Regions from separate parts of the Lysinibacillus sp. RC46 genome, predicted to be linked through region 2. Evidence: predicted binding sites of a transcription regulator. Region 2 holds the regulator's gene; the other holds the start of a gene.
The links. The regulator CtsR, encoded in region 2, represses protease genes until heat stress. The targets are predictions, from matches to a motif close to ATGGTCAATAAAGGTCAAACA.

Region 1 (9,555 bases), on a different contig from region 2:
CGTTGGCTATGGTGGTTTCAAACAAGGCGTTGCAGCAGCTGTTATTGATCACCTGACACCAATTCAAGAGAAGTTCTATAATTTGGTAGAATCATCAGAATTAGATATTATTTTAGACGCAGGTGCTGAAAAGGCAAATGCAATTGCAAGTGCTACATTAAAACGCATGGAAGAGGCAATGGGCCTTGGTCGTGCACGTCGCTAAAAAGAAGACTTTATCATAAAGATGATTGTAAGAGCTTGGCCAAAAAGAGAGCAACTTAAGAGTTACATTTTCTCTTTTTCATTTAAAGTTTTATCATAACCAAGATCAAGTACAACAGCGCATAACACAATGGCTGATCCAATGGCCATATAAAATGCTGATGTTTGTGCCATGAACTTAAAAACTACTAGCCAGGAATATCCGAGTGTCCGATAATTCAAATACAAAATGAGATTCCCTACTGAGAGAATCAATAAGCCATAGCTCATTAAAAATAAAAAGAGTCGGAACAAGATAAGGGCATCCTTTCTATTTCTTCTTAATTATCATCTATTCACAAAACTATAAAAAAAGACGTCAGCCACGTAAATTGGCTGACGTTTTTTTATGTTGTTGAAAGACTAATCAAACAGAATAGACTTATAGCAGTGAAGCGACTGTACATCTGTTGTTACTGCCACTATTTTTCCGCATATAAAGACGTTTTGCTGCAGAGCGGTTGATTGGAGTGGAGACTGGGCGACTCCTTGGGGATCAGCGATAGAGGAACGAAGGCTAAAAGCATCACATCCTGTGATAACGCCTTCGTGACCAACATCGTGTTGGCCCGAGACCCTGGAGCGAGCACCGCGAGTGAAGCGGCTCATCGGACGCCCCCAGGAAGCTTTGCTCTGTGCGAAAGCGAAGCGACAGCAACAAAGCGCCCAGTCGGAACGGAAATCAACCCCTCGTTTTGCGGAAAAGCCTTACTTTATTTAAAATGATGACACCTTAATTAACTGCCTGTAAAAGCCCGAATGGTGAACTATAAAAATCAGTGGGAGATGAAACCCCACTGATTAAAGTTTTACTTTATTATTCCTCGATTTTTTTGAATAGTAGACTAGCGTTGTGTCCACCAAACCCAAGTGAATTACTCATAGCATATTGAATCTCTGCTTTTCGAGCTTCATTCGGTACATAATCTAAATCACAATCTGGATCTGGATCTGTTAAATTAATTGTCGGTGGTAAAATGCCTTCTTTCAATGCTAGCGCTGTGAAAATAGCTTCAACACCACCAGCTGCACCTAATAAGTGACCTGTCATTGATTTTGTAGAACTCATCGCAAGCTTATAGGCATGTTCACCAAAGACTGTTTTTACTGCCTGTGTTTCAAATAAATCATTATATGGTGTGCTTGTTCCATGTGCGTTAATATAGTCTACTTGAGAAGCTTCTACGCCACCATCAGTTAAAGCTTGCATCATTGCACGAGAAGCACCTTCTCCTTCTGGAGCTGGAGCTGTAATATGATGCGCATCTCCTGTTGCACCGTAGCCAAGAACTTCTGCATAGATTTTTGCACCGCGGGCTTTTGCGTGCTCATACTCTTCCAAAATAACAATACCCGCACCTTCACCGATGATGAAACCATCGCGATTCTTATCGAATGGACGGCAAGCTGTTTCCGGATCTGTATTTAAAGATAATGCAGTATTTGCGCAGAAGCCTGCTACTGCCATCGTAACGATCGGCGACTCTGCACCGCCAGAAATCATAACATCTGCATCGCCACGCTCAATTACTTTAAAAGCATCCCCAATGGAGTTTGTACCTGAAGCACAAGCAGTTACTGAACAAGAGTTAATACCCTTTGCTCCAAAGTGAATCGATACTTGGCCTGAAGCCATATCTGGAATCATCATTGGAATAAAGAATGGACTTACACGTCTTGCTCCACGCTCTTGGAAAGTTAAAAACTGTTGTTCATATGTTTCCATCCCACCGATTCCAGAGCCAATCCAGACACCTGCTCGTGGTGCTAGTTCTTCATCGATTGTTAATTGTGCATCTTCCATCGCCATGATAGACGCTGCTAAGGCATACTGTGTAAAACGATCCATTTTACGGGCTTCTTTACGTTCGATATACTTTTCTATATTAAAATCTTTTATTTCAGCAGCAATTTTCGCTGCGAAAAGATCTTTATTTAAACGTGTTAACTCGCCAACGCCAGATTTTCCAGCTTTAATGTTAGTCCATGTTTCTTCGATGCTATTTCCTAGTGGTGTAACTGCGCCAATTCCTGTAATTACTACTCGTCGTTTACTCATTGTCTTACTCCCCTCAAGCATTTTTCGTTTTTATTTTCCCCATCTTATTGTAACGGCGCCCCATGTTAAGCCACCACCAAATCCAACAAGTACTAATAAATCATCATCTTTTATCTTACCTGCTTCAAGCTCATCTACCAAGGAAATACCAATAGATGCTGCCGACGTATTCCCATATTTGTGAATCGTTTTTGACATTTTTTCCGGTGGTAGCTCTAAACGCTCACGAGCTGATTCCATAATTCGAATATTCGCCTGATGCGGCACTAAAAAATCTACGTCTTCTTTTGTTAAACCTACTTTTTCTAAAACGTTTACTGCAGATTCACCCATTTGACGAACGGCAAACTTAAATACTTCACGGCCATTCATAGCGATTGTATCTTGCTGTGTTAAATACAAGTTCTTTCCACCTGTGCCGTCAGCTCCAAGCTCAAATGATAAAATACCTCTACCTTCTGATACTGGACCAACAATCGCTGCACTTGCACCGTCACCGAATAATACAGCAGTATTGCGATCTTCCCAATCAAGTACTTTCGACAGCTTTTCAACACCTACTACTAAGACATATTTATAAGCATTTGATTCTACAAATTGCTTTGCTGTCACTAAACTATATATAAATCCTGCACAAGCAGCCGCTTGATCCATCGCAGCTGCATTGACTGCTCCGATTTGCTCCTGAACCATACATGCTACACTTGGAAAGTTTTGATCTTGTGTTACAGTTGCAACAAGGATTAAGCCTATTTCCTCTGGCGTAATACCTGCTTTTGCAATAGCCTCCTTAGCAGCAGCTACTGCTAAATCTGACGTATCCTGATCATCTGCGGCAAAACGACGTTCTTCAATCCCCGTGCGTGTTCGAATCCATTCATCCGAAGTGTCCATCATTTTTTCTAAATCAAAATTTGTAACGACCTTCTCCGGAACGTATTTGCCAATTCCTATAATACCAGCGTTCATTTAGCAACCCCTCTGCTTTCTTACTATCAATTATTAGTAACTGGTCATAATTATAACTCATAATGAAGGAGAGGTGCAAGATGAATTAAATTTAACGTCTTAAAACTAGTAGTATCAATGGTCTCCAATCAGCTTATATACATGCCATACGATTTAACAAATGTCATCTACAACTTTTAGAACTGATGCAGGAAAAAGCGTATTTTTGAGGATAAGTGAGGCTGAAAAATTTAATAATGGTGGTTAATGAAAAAAGCTGCAAATAGATCTGCAGCTTTAGTCTAACAATTGCTATTATCAACATCGTAAAAGTCGATATCGTAAAAAGATGAAAGGTGGCTCTCGCATGAATCTGCGTACGTCCAAACTATTCTCTAATAGGTCGTTAAGGATCACGTTTTCTTTTGAACACTTAGTGCTCTGAAGAAATCGCTTGATGGGTTGCAACACAGAAGGTTTCAAACGACGTGTTGTACGTTTCTTTTTGTTAGGTTTGCTACCGTAGTTGTGCCAACGTAATGGCTGACGCTTTAATCGTCTGGTGTTGCGGTGGTGTTTTTGATTCAATAAACAACGTTGAGTAATACGCATCCGCAATGGTAATCAAGTAAATCACAAAAAGTAATTGTTTCATTCAATGGTTCAAAAAATTCATTTCTCCCTTTATTCAGTTCTATAAAATTAGAATTGTCTAGTTATAATACGAATGGTACGTAGAAAAGTTTCAAATTAATAATGACCAACGCATCACAGATGACCAAAATAAGCCACCTCGGTATGAAATAACTTAGAACTACAACATTGGTTTGAATAATAGAACAGCAGGAAATCGAAAATAGATATGAACCAATCGAATATTTTGCCATCTAAAATGTTCTCAATTGATGATTATCGTTGTTACAAATTCGCCATGTTTCACAGAAAAGGTTCTTTTTTTTTCGATTTATGTTATGATATGATAATGATATAAAAAAGTTCGGTTGAGGTGAAATTAATGCAATATATCGTAACATTCATATGGTCATTCCTACTAGTTTCAATGGTAAACTACGTAGTAAGCGCTGTACTTGGTGCAGATTTTGATTTCCAAACTGCTGTTGTCACATCAGTTGTATTTACAATTCTTGTTTTCATCATCGGTGCAGTTATTCCAAACGAGTCAACTCCAGAAGCTGCAGACAATCATTAATTCAACTAGAAAAAACCTGTTTCGCTCAATGCGGAACAGGTTTTTTTGTTATTTTTCAACGATGCATTGGCCATCATGCATTCTAATGTGCAATGTTTCTCCTGGTAATACTTCACCACGAAGCAATTCTTTTGCAACCGCAGTTTCAATATAACGTTGCACGAAGCGTTTTAGTGGTCTAGCGCCAAACTGAGCATCTGCTCCTTGTTCTACAACCCAGTCAATTACATTTTGTTCTACTTGTAAAGTAATTTCTTGCTCTGCAACTCGTTTGATAAGCTGTTCGACATATTTCCAAGCAATCGCTGTGAAGTGCTCAGCCGATAGTGCATGGAACATAATGATATCATCCATTCGATTTAACAGCTCTGGTTTAAAGTGTTGACGAAGTGCAGCCATCACTAAATCCTCAACTGCTACATCTTCTTCTTTTGCTTCCATTAAATAGTTTGAGCCAATGTTAGAAGTTAAAATAACCACTGTGTTCGTAAAGTTGACCATACGACCTTGGCTATCCGTAATGCGTCCATCATCTAAAATTTGCAGTAAAATATTTGCAACATCAGGGTGAGCTTTTTCAATTTCATCTAATAATACTACTGAATATGGATTTCGGCGAACAGCTTCTGTTAATTGTCCACCTTCTTCATAACCAATATAGCCTGGAGGTGCCCCTACAAGACGTGATACACTATGCTTCTCCATATATTCACTCATATCAATGCGAATAAAATGATCCTCAGAATCAAACAGCTGTGCCGCTAGTGCCTTCGCAAGCTCTGTTTTACCAACACCTGTTGGCCCTAGGAATAAAAAGCTACCAATTGGTCGATGCGGGTCTTTAATACCAGCTCGAGCACGCCATACCGCTTCTGTAACAAGTTGTACAGCATTATCTTGTCCGACTACACGCTCATGCAATGTATCTTTTAAGCGCAATAATTTTTCACGCTCACCTTCTACTAATTTCGTCACTGGTATCCCTGTCCAGCGTGAGACGATAGATGCGATTTCATCAGCTGTTACCTCTTCACGTAAAATACGTGATTCCGTACCATTCTCTAATTGTTTTTCCATCTCTTGAATTTCCTTTTCAAGCGTAGGAATTTTCCCATGACGTAGTTCGGCTGCTTTATTTAAATCATATTTACTTTCTGCTTCATCTAAGTCACGACGGTATTTATCTAGTTTTTCACGTTTTTTCTGAATGCCATGTAACGCCCCTTTTTCGGTTTCCCATTGTTTAAGCATACCCTCAGAAGATTCTTTCAGCTTTGTTAATTCATCACTGAGTTGCTCTAGTCGCTTTTTGCTTGCCTCGTCCTTTTCTTTACGTAGTGCTTGTTCCTCAATTTCAAGTTGCATAATACGGCGTTTTACTGCATCCAATTCCTGTGGCATGGAATCAATTTCTGTTCGAATCATCGCACATGCTTCATCGATTAAATCGATGGCCTTATCTGGCAGGAAACGCTCTGTAATATAGCGATCTGAAAGCTCTGCTGCCGCTACAATCGCACGGTCATGAATGCGTACTGCATGATGTAACTCAAAGCGCTCTTTCAAGCCTCGTAAAATGGAAACTGTATCTTCAATAGATGGCTCACGTACAAGCACTTGTTGGAAACGACGCTCTAAAGCAGGATCTTTTTCAATATACATACGGTATTCATCTAATGTTGTAGCTCCGATACAATGTAGCTCACCTCGTGCAAGCATTGGCTTTAGCATATTCCCAGCGTCCATCGCACCTTCCGTTTTACCAGCGCCAACAATCGTATGAATTTCATCTATAAATAAAATAATGCGCCCCTCTGAGTCTTTTACCTCTTTTAAAACACCCTTTAAGCGCTCTTCAAATTGTCCTCGATAACTAGCACCTGCTATTAAGGCACTCATATCTAACTCATACAGTATGCAATCCTTTAACCCCTCAGGCACATCGCCCTTTACGATACGTTGGGCTAATCCTTCTACAATAGCTGTTTTACCAACCCCAGGCTCACCTATTAAGACAGGATTATTTTTCGTTTTACGTGTTAAAATCCGAATAACATTCCGAATTTCTTCATCACGGCCGATTACCGGGTCCATTTTACCGTTTTTTACTTCTTCAATTAAATTACGTCCAAATTGTTCTAATGGTTTTTTGTCATTTGTTTGTTGAAATTGCATATTTAGCACTCCTTTTCAATAATGTTAAGCGGAATCCCGTTCGCCATTCTGTTTCATTAAAAATGTTTGACCTTTTTTGACTAACTTTATTTTACAACACACGACAAATCATAGCAAAGAAATAGTCCTAAAATTTCTTCACTTATAACTGGAAAATTACGTTATAATAAAAGTATATTTCTTAGATTTAGTAAATTGTTCACCTTATTTTGTAATAATTAAACAATTTTTACGTAAAAAGAAAGAGATGTGTTGAAGATATGACTATTATGGATAATATACAAGAAAAATTTCACGATCTTTTTCAAAAACACGGTGTTTTTATTAAAGTGAATAAGGATAGTAAAATTTTTTTAGAGGGCGAACGTGCGAAAGAAATTTATTATATAAAAACAGGAGCAATCTCGATTAGTCAGGAAACAGAGAATGGGAAAGAATTAACCATTCGTATTTGTGGTCCAGACAGTATTATTGGAGAAAGCTCATTATTTTGTAACCTTACGTATAATTCTATGACTGCTAAAGTTTTAGAACCCTCTAGTTTATATGTACTAAGCCGTGAATCATTGGAACTTTTACTAGTGGAACAACCTAATTTAATGGTGGAATATATGAAGTGGTTGCAAACAGAAAATTTAAAACATCAAAGTCGTTTGCGCGATTTAGTTTTAAATGGTAAAAAGGGCGCTTTATTTTCAACACTTATCCGCCTTTCAAATACTTATGGTAAGCCTTTAGAAAATGACACTATTTATATTGATCTCCCATTAACAAATACAGAAATCGCTAATTTATGTGCGACGAGTCGAGAAATGATTAATCGCATGCTTAATGACTTAAAGAAGCAAAATATCATATCCTTCGAAAAAGGTTATATTACCATTCACGATTTACAATTTTTAAAGGATGAAATCGCCTGTGAAAATTGTCCGTTACAAATATGTCGTATTGATTAATAGCAACATGCAAAATCCCCGCTTATGAGTTATAAGTGGGGATTTTGTGTTCTATTATGTAAAGAAATAAAGTAAGACTCTTCTGCAAAGCGAGGGGTTGATTTCCGTTCCGACTGGGCGCTTTCCTGGGGGCGTCCGATGAGCCGCTTCGCTGCGCTGCAGGGTCTCATCTGTGACGCTGATCCCCGAGGAGTCGCCCAGCCTCCACTCCAATCAACCACATCACATAGCGTGTATCTTCTTGCATGTTACTAAAATTCATAGTGATACAACAAAAAACTTTAGCAACAATGTTTTGTCTGTGCGAAAGCGAAGCGACAGCAACAATTGTTGTATTTCAGATAGTAAAGCGTCAGCAACACCAGATATACAATAGCGTCATTATTATAAGTTTCTTCTGTTGTTTTATGATGAGTAGCTTGGAACAGAAATCTTCTTCATTTAAAGCACGCCACAGTCACAAAGATTACTTTAACTATTTTGTATTTCAAAAACAGAAAAAATCCCCGCTTATGTGTTATAAGCGGGGATTTTTTCTCGTGCTTTAAGTGGACTTAGCGTACACCTAATGCCATTTTGGCATAGCGTGACATTCTATCTTTTGACCAAGGTGGATTCCATACAATGTTGACATTTGTACTTTTTACCTCAGGAAGCTCACCTAAAGCTGTGTTCACTTGATCAACAATAACAGGTCCCATTGGGCAGCCCATAGACGTTAGCGTCATTGTAACGGTTGCTACACCTTCTTCATCTAACTCTACATCATATACTAAACCTAAGTTGACGATATCAATACCAAGCTCAGGGTCAATTACATTTTCTAATGCACCGAACATGCTGTCTTTCATATCTTGATCCATCTGTATTTCTCCTTCCGTCACAGTGTTAACTTAATCATAGCAGATGCATCTTATTATGCCAAATGCTGTGCAAGCCATTCAGTTGCTGCTAACATACCATCTCGTGACACAGCATGGCCCGCTCTTTTATTAGCTAAGAACTTTAAGTCTTCTGGATTTGTTTCATAATAATTGCGTAAAGTTAAATAAAAATTATACGTTTCATTAAAAGGAACGGTTTTATCTAATTCCCCATGCCAAAATAACACAGGTCGTCCTGCGAATTTTTCTGGTGTTAGGCTGACATCATATTTAGCAAGAAGTTCATTCGTTTGTTGTACTTCTTCTTCTGACATTGGCCAATTCACACCGCTTTTAGCGAATTGCTGTAATTGATACTCCGCTAATTTAAGAAACCCTGGTGCACCCATGCATACTGCTGCTGTTTTAATCCAGTCATAACGCTTTAAACAGCCTGATGTTACAATTCCACCCATCGATGTACCAGCAACGCCAATTTTATCATCCACTAATAATTTTTTATTCTTTAATTCATTATATAATTGTTCAACTTCATGAATAGAATTTAAAACAATATCCCAAAAATGTAAGCTCATTTTCATCTCAGATAGTCCTTCACTACGGTCGCCATGTAATTTTGCATCTGGTAATAGGACACGCACCCCGTTGCCTACTAATTGGTATGCATAATGTAAGTTATGTTCTTTTGCGCTCATAAAACCATGTAAAAAAATAACTACTGGGGTTTTTTCATTCATATTTTCTGTATGTATATGTAATAAAGGAATATCTCCCCACAATTCTTTTTCAACAATCATCTTTGTCACTCCCAACTTTTGTCTATCTTTATGTTAGCAAACTTTTCTCTATGTGACAAAATTTTGACGTATGGTTTACAAAGAGATACTATTCAAATTATAGGAAAGGGGCAATGAGCTATGAAACCGCATTTAATCGTTTTAGACTTAGATGGTACGTTATTAACGGACCAACAACAAATTTCAGCCAAAACTAAAAAAACATTATTGCAGGCAAAGGAACAAGGTCATCAAGTGATGATTGCTACAGGTCGTCCTTATCGTGCGAGTGATATATACTATC
Region 2 (9,555 bases):
CATCGGCGATATCATTAAATGATTTAGATAAACTGTTTTGAGTATCTACGCTATGTTGAATCTTTTGATCAACGTTAATAACTGAATTCGACATTGTTGTAATATTACTTTCTGTTTCTTTAATGAGATGAGAAACATTTTGTACAGCATTTTTTGTTTCTTCTGCAAGCTTCCGGACTTCCTCTGCTACAACAGCAAAACCTTTACCATGCTCACCTGCACGAGCTGCCTCGATAGAAGCGTTCAATGCTAATAAGTTAGTTTGATCGGCAATCCCTGTAACTAGCCCTACAATCTCTGATATTTTTTGAGAAGATGTGCGTAACTGGTTCATCGTAACTTCGAGACTGTTTACACTTTGCAAAATAACCTGTATTAAATCATTTTGATCTTGTAGCTGCTGCTGTCCGCGTCTGGATTTTTCCTGTGTATCAGCAACGAAGGTTAAGCCTTGCTTAGTAGCTACTGCGATATCGTCCGTTTGAGAAGAAATGACTAATAAAGAAGCTGCTGTTTCTTCACTAATCCCATTGAGTTCCTCTGCCGTTTTTTGAATGGTCGTAACAAGTGCATGTTTTGTGTCATCAGCTGCTGCTCGAATGCGTTCCTCTTCTTTTTCATAGGCTTCGATTACAAGCTGCTGCTCGAAGTTAATGATTTTGCAGAAGGCATTGATAGCACGTATGGCATCATGTTTCGATAAATCTAACTCATTTGTAAAGCGTGTAAATGTCGTTGTTAATGACTGGAATGAGGCGATATACCACTTCGATTGTAGACCAATTCGAACATGGACTTCGGCGATTGCCTTCCGTTCATCAATATAAGAGTCATTAATATGACTTTCAAAAATGTCACTCAAGTGCTTATGTAAAGTAACTTTTAAACGATCGATTTGTGACGTTCTGTTTATAATATCTAACAAATCTTGGCTCAAACTAATGGCTGCATAAAATTGATCCACCATTTCAGGAACTAAATCCTTAGCTAAAGGCTGTAGTTGTTTAATGATGGCTAAATCCTCAATTGTTAAATCTAAAAGCTGCAACTGTTTTAGAAGTCTTGGATGATTTGATACATCCAATTGTACATTGTGCTTATAATTTTCAGGTGCTAATGTAATTGAGTAGCTAGAATCGTTCTTTTTTGTAAACCAACTCATTGTCGTTTGCTCCATTCTTTATAAATGCATAGTAAGTATATAAAAAATCGAATTGCTTAGTCTGTTAATTTTTCGAAATATATGGTATTTAGTCTATTCTACTATTTTTTGTAGTAAATTTGGTTAAAATTTTACTTTATTTCTTTATTTTTTTATAGGTATTATAGATGACTGTCGATTAAAAGACATGAAATAGACTATTAAAAAGGTAATAGGTAAATTGAATTTGAAATAGGAAACCTGTAAAATACGAACTGTTTAGGTTGAACGTAACAATAGTTTTGGGGAGGTATTACATGGAAAAGAAACGTTTCAAATTTGTTATTCCGGTTATGGTAATTGTAGCAATTGGATCGGTTTACATGTTACGAAACTACTATGCTGAAGTACCAGACTTAGATCAACTATTAATTACTGTCTGTGCAACATTAGTATCTGGGGTACTCGCTTACTTTTTATTTCCACAGCAAGGCGAAGATAAAATTGATGATCGTGGCCCTTACTGACAGTAAAAAGGCACCTTAGAAAAATCTCTAAGGTGCCTTTAGCTTGTCGACAAAAGAATAGCTGGCTGATTGCTTGGCTTCGATCTGTGATGTTGGTCCCAAAGGAGTTATTAGCAATAAACTATCATTTTAAGATTTAAATAAACCGAACCATCCTTTAAGTTTAAAGACTCCCAACATAAATAAAACGATAAGAATCATAATTCCGAGTACAATAAAGTAGCTAAATTTCCCGTGTAGCTCTGGCATATAGTCAAAATTCATTCCATAAACACCAGCAATAAATGTCAGAGGAATAAAGATTGTTGAAACAATTGTTAAGGTCATCATGATGCCATTCATGCGACTAGAGCTCATCGCCATATAACTATCACGCATATCCGCCGTGAGCTCACGGTTGGATTCGATCATTTCGGTGAGTTTAAGTAGATGATCGTAAATATCTCCGAAATAAGCTCGCTCTGATTTCTTTAGTGAAAATCGGTAAGAGTTAAGGATACGATATAATAGATCGCGCATTGGTAAAATGGTGCGTCGTAGATCAAGCAAATCACTACGGAATTCAAACACAACTTTCATAGCATTGGGGTTACTTTGATAAGTAAGCTCATCTTCTAGTGCATTTAAATGATCCTCAATCTTATAGACAAGCGGGAAATAGCTATCAACGATTTTATCGATTACCTGGTATGTTAAATATACTGTGCCGCGTTCCCAATTCTTTGGCTGTTTTTCTAACATCATTTGTACTCGATCTATTTCCGGAGCTCCGTTTTTATGAAATGTGACAATAAATTTATTAGAAACAAAAATGTTTACTTCCTCAGCTGTTAATTCTTCGTTAACTCTTTGGATAACAAAGAAATGGAAATCATCATAAAAATCGAGCTTTGGCCGCTGTAAACGCATTAAACAATCTTCTATAGCGAGTGGATGAAAGTGGAAAAATGTATCTAACAGTAGTTCTTCCTCATCGGTCGGACAATTAAAGTCGACCCAGTACCATTCAAATTCGTTTTTGTATATATCTTCAAGCGGAAAATCCTTTATAAGCTTTTGATCTTTTGTAATTCCAATTGTGCGTATCACAGCATTCACCTCAATCCTGTTCATTCTATCCTAACAGGTGTATATATCTTCAAAAGAAACTTTCTTTATAACATATCCAACCACCAAATAAAGTCGTAGCAAAGAACCTAGATGGTTTTGTAAAGCCTGCCTGCTGTAATAGTGATAAAATGTCCTCTTCACGCATAAATGAAAGAGAACGTATGGATTTCTCCATTTCCGCTACGTCTGATGGTGATAGCTTTGTATGTTGTAGCCAATAAGCACGCCATAGATCAAATTGTAGCTCAGTTTCTATGGAACCAGGTTGCCCGTATTTTGAGACGAGGACAAATGGAGCACCGGGCTTTAAATTATTCGCTATTTCTTTTAATGTTGCAAGCTTCTCTTGATCATCTTGTATGAAATGAAGCACTAATAAACAGCTTGCTGCATCAAACTTCTCTGTAGGTAGCTGAGTGTCCAGTATAGTTCCTTGATATAAAGAAATATTATTAGGTAGAGATTTTAAACGTTCACTAGCTATTTGCAGCATCGATTCTGACGGATCTAAGCCAACAAATGACCAATGAGGTCTTTTCTCAGCGAGCTGTAAAATTTCATTGCCGCTTCCGGAGCCAACTACTAAAAATTCAGCTTTTTCATGTAACGCAGATTGGTAAAAGGTTTGTGTCAAACGTAGCATTGCATCATAGCTTGGGAGCGTGCGACGAATACCTTTTTCGTATTCGTTTGCAAGTTTGTTATTAAATTCCATCGGGTATCACATGCCTTTCAAAAAAATTTTTAAAATCCAATTTATATTTGAAACTATTTAAGGAGTAGGTCCGTAAATAGTAGTACATAAAATAAAAAATCAAATGGAAGGGTTGATATAAATGGAAACTAAATGGTCTAAGGTAATCATACACGCAAGTGCGTTTTTTGCGCCATGGTTAGTACCAATTATATTTTTCTTAATTGGCTCGGATGAAGAGGTAAAGAGTCTCTCTGTGCAAGCTTTATTGTTCCAAGTTGTGATGATAGTGTTACTTACAATTTCGGGTATTTTCAGCGTCCTACTCATTGGGATACCGTTCTTGATTGTATTTGGTATTATGTATTTTATTGCGCCAATTATTGGTATTGTGAAGGCTTTATCTGATGAGCCTTGGCGTTATCCAATTGTTGGTCGATGGGTATAATTTTTATAGACGCAAGTATATGCTAGTTGCATATGCTTGCGTTTTTTCTATTGCTGAAACGGGTATCTTATAACTAAGGGCAGGGCACTTTAATTTTTCTATGTGCGAATTAATTGCAATTATTTTCAAGCGTTTTGTATAATATACTCAAAGAAAGTCAAAGATAGTCAAAGTCAGTGGAGTAAGCGAGGTGTATTCCTAAAATGCGTAATATATCAGACATCATAGAAGGCTACTTAAAGCAAGTACTTGAATTAGGTGGAGAAGGGCATATTGAAATAAAACGTAGTGAAATCGCAGATAAATTTCAATGCGTGCCCTCACAAATAAATTATGTAATCAATACAAGATTTACTGCCGAACGAGGTTACCTTGTTGAAAGCAAACGTGGTGGTGGTGGATACATTCGAATTTTACGTGTCCGCGCGAATTCACAAATTGATTTAATCGATGATGTCCTCAGGCAAATAGAAGGTGGGGCATCGCAAATAATGGCAGAAGATTTAGTGTATCGACTAATTGATGAGCAGGTAATTTCAAAGCGAGAAGCGAAAATAATGTTAGCAGCAGTTGATCGCTCAACTATCGATTTGCAACTCCCGTTACGGGATAACATTCGAGCAAAAATTTTACGAGCGATGCTAACAACGATTAAATATGAACAGCAAAAATAAAAGAGGTGATGGAAATGATATGCGAACATTGCAAGCAGCGTAATGCGACAGTTACCGTAACACAAGTTCAAAGTGGCCAAAAAGTGGAGCATCATTATTGTGACGTCTGCGCCTCGCAGTTCCATCCATTTCATGCTGAATTTAAGCAAGAGCCAGTATCTATTCAACAGCTATTATCTAATTGGTTTGGCTCCCCTACATGGCAGCAACAACAAGTGGGTGAAAAACAGCAGGCACCACCACAACCGCAAACTTGCCCACAATGTGGATTTACCTATAAACAATTTTTAAAAGAAGGTAAATTTGGATGCCCTAGCTGCTATGACACCTTTAGCGAGCATTTGCCGAAGCTCTTTAACCGTATTCAGGCTGGCCCTCAACATATAGGGAAAATGCCCGGTGCTCGAAACAATGTTCATGTCATCAAAAAGCAAATTGAAGATATTCGTAAACGTATGAAAATTGCTGTAGATGAAGAACAATTTGAAGATGCAGCAAAGCTTCGTGATGAAGCGAAGGAACTTGAGAAACAGCTACAATTTGAAGGTGGTGATGTGTCGTGATGATTGAGTCGTTTTTAGAGCGTGCTACACCAATATGGATGAGTGTAGAGGACGATTATTCAGATATTGTCATAAGTACACGCATCCGCCTTGCGCGAAATTTAGATGGTTATCGTTTTCCATTAGCCTTTACAGAGGATGAAGCATTACAGGTGGAACAGGCAGTTACACATGCAATTAAGGATAGTACAGAACTTCGAGAAAATTATTCATATTTTGCTATTAAAGACTTAACGTCTTTACAGCGTCAAATACTTGTGGAAAAGCACTTGATTAGTCCTCAGCTTGTAAAAAAAGAGCGAGTTGGCTCCATGCTCTTATCTGATGACGAATCAACTAGCATTATGGTGAACGAAGAAGACCATTTACGCATTCAATGTATGACAGCGAGTTTTCAACTTCAAAAGGCATACGAGCAAGCTAATAAAATTGATCGTACCCTAGAGAAAGCATTGCCTTACGCATTTCGAGATACATTTGGTTATTTAACAAGTTGTCCAACAAATATTGGTACTGGTTTACGAGCATCTGTCATGATGCACCTGCCGGCCCTTACACTTACGGGTCAGATGAATCAAATCATTAATGCAATGACACGATTAGGAATGACCGTAAGAGGAATATATGGGGAGGGTAGCGAAAATATAGGGAATGTTTACCAAGTGTCAAATCAGATTACACTAGGAAAAACAGAGGATGATATTTTAGCCGATATCCAAAGTGTCGCTGAAAAAATAATTCAAAAAGAACGGCATGCAAGAGGTAAGTTAATGGAAAAAGCAGAGCTTGCCTTAGAAGACCGTGTATACCGTGCTTTAGGGACATTAACTCATGCTCGAATTTTAACGAGTGAGGAGGCTGCTACCTGTTTATCTAATGTTCGTTTAGGGGTAGATTTACAGTTAATTGAAGGTATTAAAGCGACTAAATTAAACGAATGTGTAGTTAGTATGCAACCTGGATTTTTACAGAATTACGCAGGTGACGTTTTGCCACCTACTGAGCGAGATCGCGTACGAGCGGAAATGCTTCGTGAGGCACTATCTCGAGAAAATATGAGTAAGCCTATTATTCGGGGAAAAGGAGAGGATTCATTTGATGTTTAATCGTTTTACACAACGCGCGCAAAAAGTATTACAGCTTGCACAAGAAGAGGCAATTCATTGGAAACACGAATCAATTGGAACAGAGCATATTCTATTAGGCCTTATCCGTGAAGGTGGCGGTATTGCTGCAAAAGCATTAGAAGCCATTGATATTAGTCCTCAAATGATTGAAGCAGGTATTGAAGAGCTTGTAGGGAAAGGTAAAGAGGATGTTGGTCCGATTGTCCACTACACACCTCGAGCTAAAAAGGTAATAGAACTATCCGTTGATGAATCACGTAAATTAGGTCATTCCTATATCGGCACAGAGCATTTACTATTAGCGCTTATTCGTGAAGGTGAAGGTATAGCGGCCCGTGTATTAAATAATGCTGGTGTCGGATTGAATAAGGCTCGTCAGCAAGTGCTATTGTTATTAGGCAATAACGATAATGCTCAATCTGGTCAACAAGCTGCACAGGCTGCCAATACGCCAACATTAGATAGCCTTGCGCGTGATTTAACGCAAATTGCTCGTGAAGGCACTTTAGATCCAGTCATTGGTCGAAGCAAAGAAATTACACGTGTTATTGAGGTTCTGTCACGTCGTACAAAAAATAACCCTGTATTAATTGGGGAGCCAGGTGTTGGTAAAACAGCTATTGCTGAAGGCTTAGCACAGCAAATCATTAATAATGAAGTGCCAGAAATTCTCCGTGATAAACGTGTTATGACACTTGATATGGGGACAGTTGTTGCTGGAACAAAATATCGTGGTGAATTCGAGGATCGCTTGAAAAAAGTAATGGATGAAATTCGCCAAGCAGGAAATGTTATTTTATTCATCGATGAATTGCATACATTAATCGGTGCAGGTGGTGCGGAAGGTGCCATTGATGCGTCGAATATTTTAAAACCATCTTTAGCCCGTGGCGAGCTTCAATGTATTGGTGCAACAACTTTAGATGAGTATCGCAAATATATTGAGAAGGATGCGGCATTAGAGCGTCGTTTCCAACCAATTCAAGTTGATGAGCCAACTGTAGAAGAAGCGATTCAAATTATTCAAGGTTTACGTGATCGTTATGAAGCACATCACCGTGTGAAAATCACAGATGAAGCAATTGAAGCGGCAGCAAAAATGAGTGATCGATATATTTCTGATCGTTTCTTACCAGATAAGGCGATTGACTTAATCGATGAAGCGGGTTCTAAAGTACGCTTACGTTCATTCGCAGTGCCACCAAACTTAAAGGCACTTGAAGATAAGCTTGAAAATGTGCGCTCTGAAAAGAATGCTGCTGTCTCAGGTCAAGAATTTGAAAAAGCAGCGTCATTAAGAGATACAGAGCAAAAGCTAAAAGATGAAATTGAAACTACGAGAAAAAATTGGAAGGAAGAACAGGGTAAAGCTGAGTCAAAAGTTACAGTAGATGATGTAGCAGCGGTAGTATCTATGTGGACTGGAATTCCAGTTTCAAAAATTGCTTCAGAAGAATCTTCTAAGTTATTACAACTTGAAGAAGAGTTACACAAACGAGTTGTAGGTCAAGGAGAAGCGGTAGAGGCAATTTCTCGCGCAATACGTCGTGCAAGAGCTGGTTTGAAAGATCCGAAACGACCAATTGGCTCATTTATTTTCTTAGGCCCTACAGGGGTTGGTAAAACAGAGCTTGCTAGAGCACTAGCTGAGGTTATGTTTGGTGATGAGGACGCAATGATTCGCGTTGATATGTCTGAGTACATGGAAAAACATTCGACTTCACGTTTAGTTGGTTCACCTCCAGGCTATGTAGGCTTTGATGATGGCGGTCAACTAACAGAAAAGGTTCGTCGTAAACCGTATTCAGTAGTATTACTAGATGAAATTGAGAAGGCTCATCCAGATGTTTTCAATATCTTACTTCAAGTACTTGAAGATGGCCGTTTAACAGATTCTAAAGGTCGAGTAGTAGATTTCCGCAATACAGTTGTTATTATGACATCAAACGTTGGTGCAGATGCTTTAAAATATCGTAAAAACCTTGGTTTCAATGTAGGTAGTACTGATACGAAGTATAAAGATATGAAGGGTACAATGCTTGAGGAATTGAAAAAAGCATTCCGTCCAGAGTTCTTAAACCGTATCGATGAAATGATTGTCTTCCACTCACTAGAAAAAGAACATTTAAAAGAAATCGTAGCAATGATGGCGAATGCTTTAACAAAACGTCTAAAAGAGCAAGACATTTCGTTAGAGTTAACGGATTCGGCACTCGAGAAAATTGCTGAGGAAGGCTACGATCCTCAATACGGTGCTCGTCCACTACGTCGTTCATTGCAAAAACAAGTAGAAGACCGATTATCGGAAGAACTGCTGAAAGGCAATGTAGAGAAGGGCAACCAAGTTATCATTGATTACGTAAATGATGAGTTTGTTGTGAAGAAAAAAGAGGAAGTTTCTACTTCTAAATAATCTTCATCTGTGGGGGGCTTCTCCATCTCCCCTCTGCCCGTTAAATGTTTATTTAAAAAGGACAGCGAGGCTTTAAGTGCCAAGCTGTCTTTTTTTATGTACAATAATAAATATAAGAACAAATATTCGAGGTGGATGCAATTTGGCAAAGAAAAAAACAAAATTTGTATGCTCAAGCTGTGGCTATGAATCTGCAAAATGGATGGGAAGATGTCCAGGGTGTGGGGAATGGAATAAGATGGTTGAAGAGGTGGAGGTCGTCGCGAAAGGGCCACGTGGGGCATTCCAACATTCTGCTACGGTTACCCAAAAGGCTCTCCCTATTATGCAGATTGAAGCTGCTGAGGAATCACGAGTTGCAACAGAAATGGGTGAGCTTAACCGAGTGTTAGGTGGAGGCATCGTGCCGGGTTCTCTTGTGTTAATTGGGGGAGATCCTGGGATTGGGAAGTCGACGTTGTTATTACAAGTATCTGCATTGCTATCGAATAAAGGGCATCGTGTGCTCTATATTTCTGGTGAGGAATCCATCCGTCAAACAAAGCTACGTGCAGAACGTTTAGGAGTGGTATCACAAGAGCTGTATATCTATTCTGAGACGAATTTAGAGTTTTTAAATCAGACCATTGACGATGTGCAGCCAAAGTTTGTTATTGTCGATTCTATTCAAACTGTTTTTCATCCGGAAGTAACGAGTGCACCTGGTAGTGTATCACAAGTGCGTGAATGTACAGCAGAACTTATGCGGATTGCAAAAACGAAAGGAATTGCAATTTTCTTAGTTGGACATGTAACAAAAGAGGGACAAATTGCAGGACCACGTATTTTGGAGCATATGGTTGATACAGTATTGTATTT

Region 1: a site for CtsR is predicted at 6,699-6,719, ahead of ABH966_RS06050 (ATP-dependent Clp protease ATP-binding subunit). Genes of this name have one in related genera too.

What each region holds. Positions count from the first base shown of each region.
Region 1 is NZ_JBGCCF010000005.1:21,429-30,983, reverse strand. Features, by position in the region: gene trpS (tryptophan--tRNA ligase) at 1-205, shown strand, start outside; gene fabF (beta-ketoacyl-ACP synthase II) at 1,061-2,302, opposite strand; gene ABH966_RS06060 (beta-ketoacyl-ACP synthase III) at 2,333-3,271, opposite strand; gene ABH966_RS06055 (YjzD family protein) at 4,266-4,460, shown strand; gene ABH966_RS06050 (ATP-dependent Clp protease ATP-binding subunit) at 4,509-6,635, opposite strand; gene ABH966_RS06045 (Crp/Fnr family transcriptional regulator) at 6,905-7,591, shown strand; gene ABH966_RS06040 (metal-sulfur cluster assembly factor) at 8,146-8,454, opposite strand; gene ABH966_RS06035 (prolyl oligopeptidase family serine peptidase) at 8,508-9,272, opposite strand; gene ABH966_RS06030 (Cof-type HAD-IIB family hydrolase) at 9,393-9,555, shown strand, end outside.
Region 2 is NZ_JBGCCF010000008.1:61,476-71,030, reverse strand. Features, by position in the region: gene ABH966_RS09480 (protoglobin domain-containing protein) at 1-1,162, opposite strand, end outside; gene ABH966_RS09475 (hypothetical protein) at 1,459-1,668, shown strand; gene corA (magnesium/cobalt transporter CorA) at 1,798-2,757, opposite strand; gene ABH966_RS09465 (class I SAM-dependent methyltransferase) at 2,807-3,493, opposite strand; gene ABH966_RS09460 (magnetosome magnetite crystal formation protein family) at 3,615-3,920, shown strand; gene ABH966_RS09455 (CtsR family transcriptional regulator) at 4,124-4,594, shown strand; gene ABH966_RS09450 (UvrB/UvrC motif-containing protein) at 4,609-5,157, shown strand; gene mcsB (protein-arginine kinase McsB) at 5,154-6,263, shown strand; gene ABH966_RS09440 (ATP-dependent Clp protease ATP-binding subunit) at 6,253-8,697, shown strand; gene radA (DNA repair protein RadA) at 8,840-9,555, shown strand, end outside.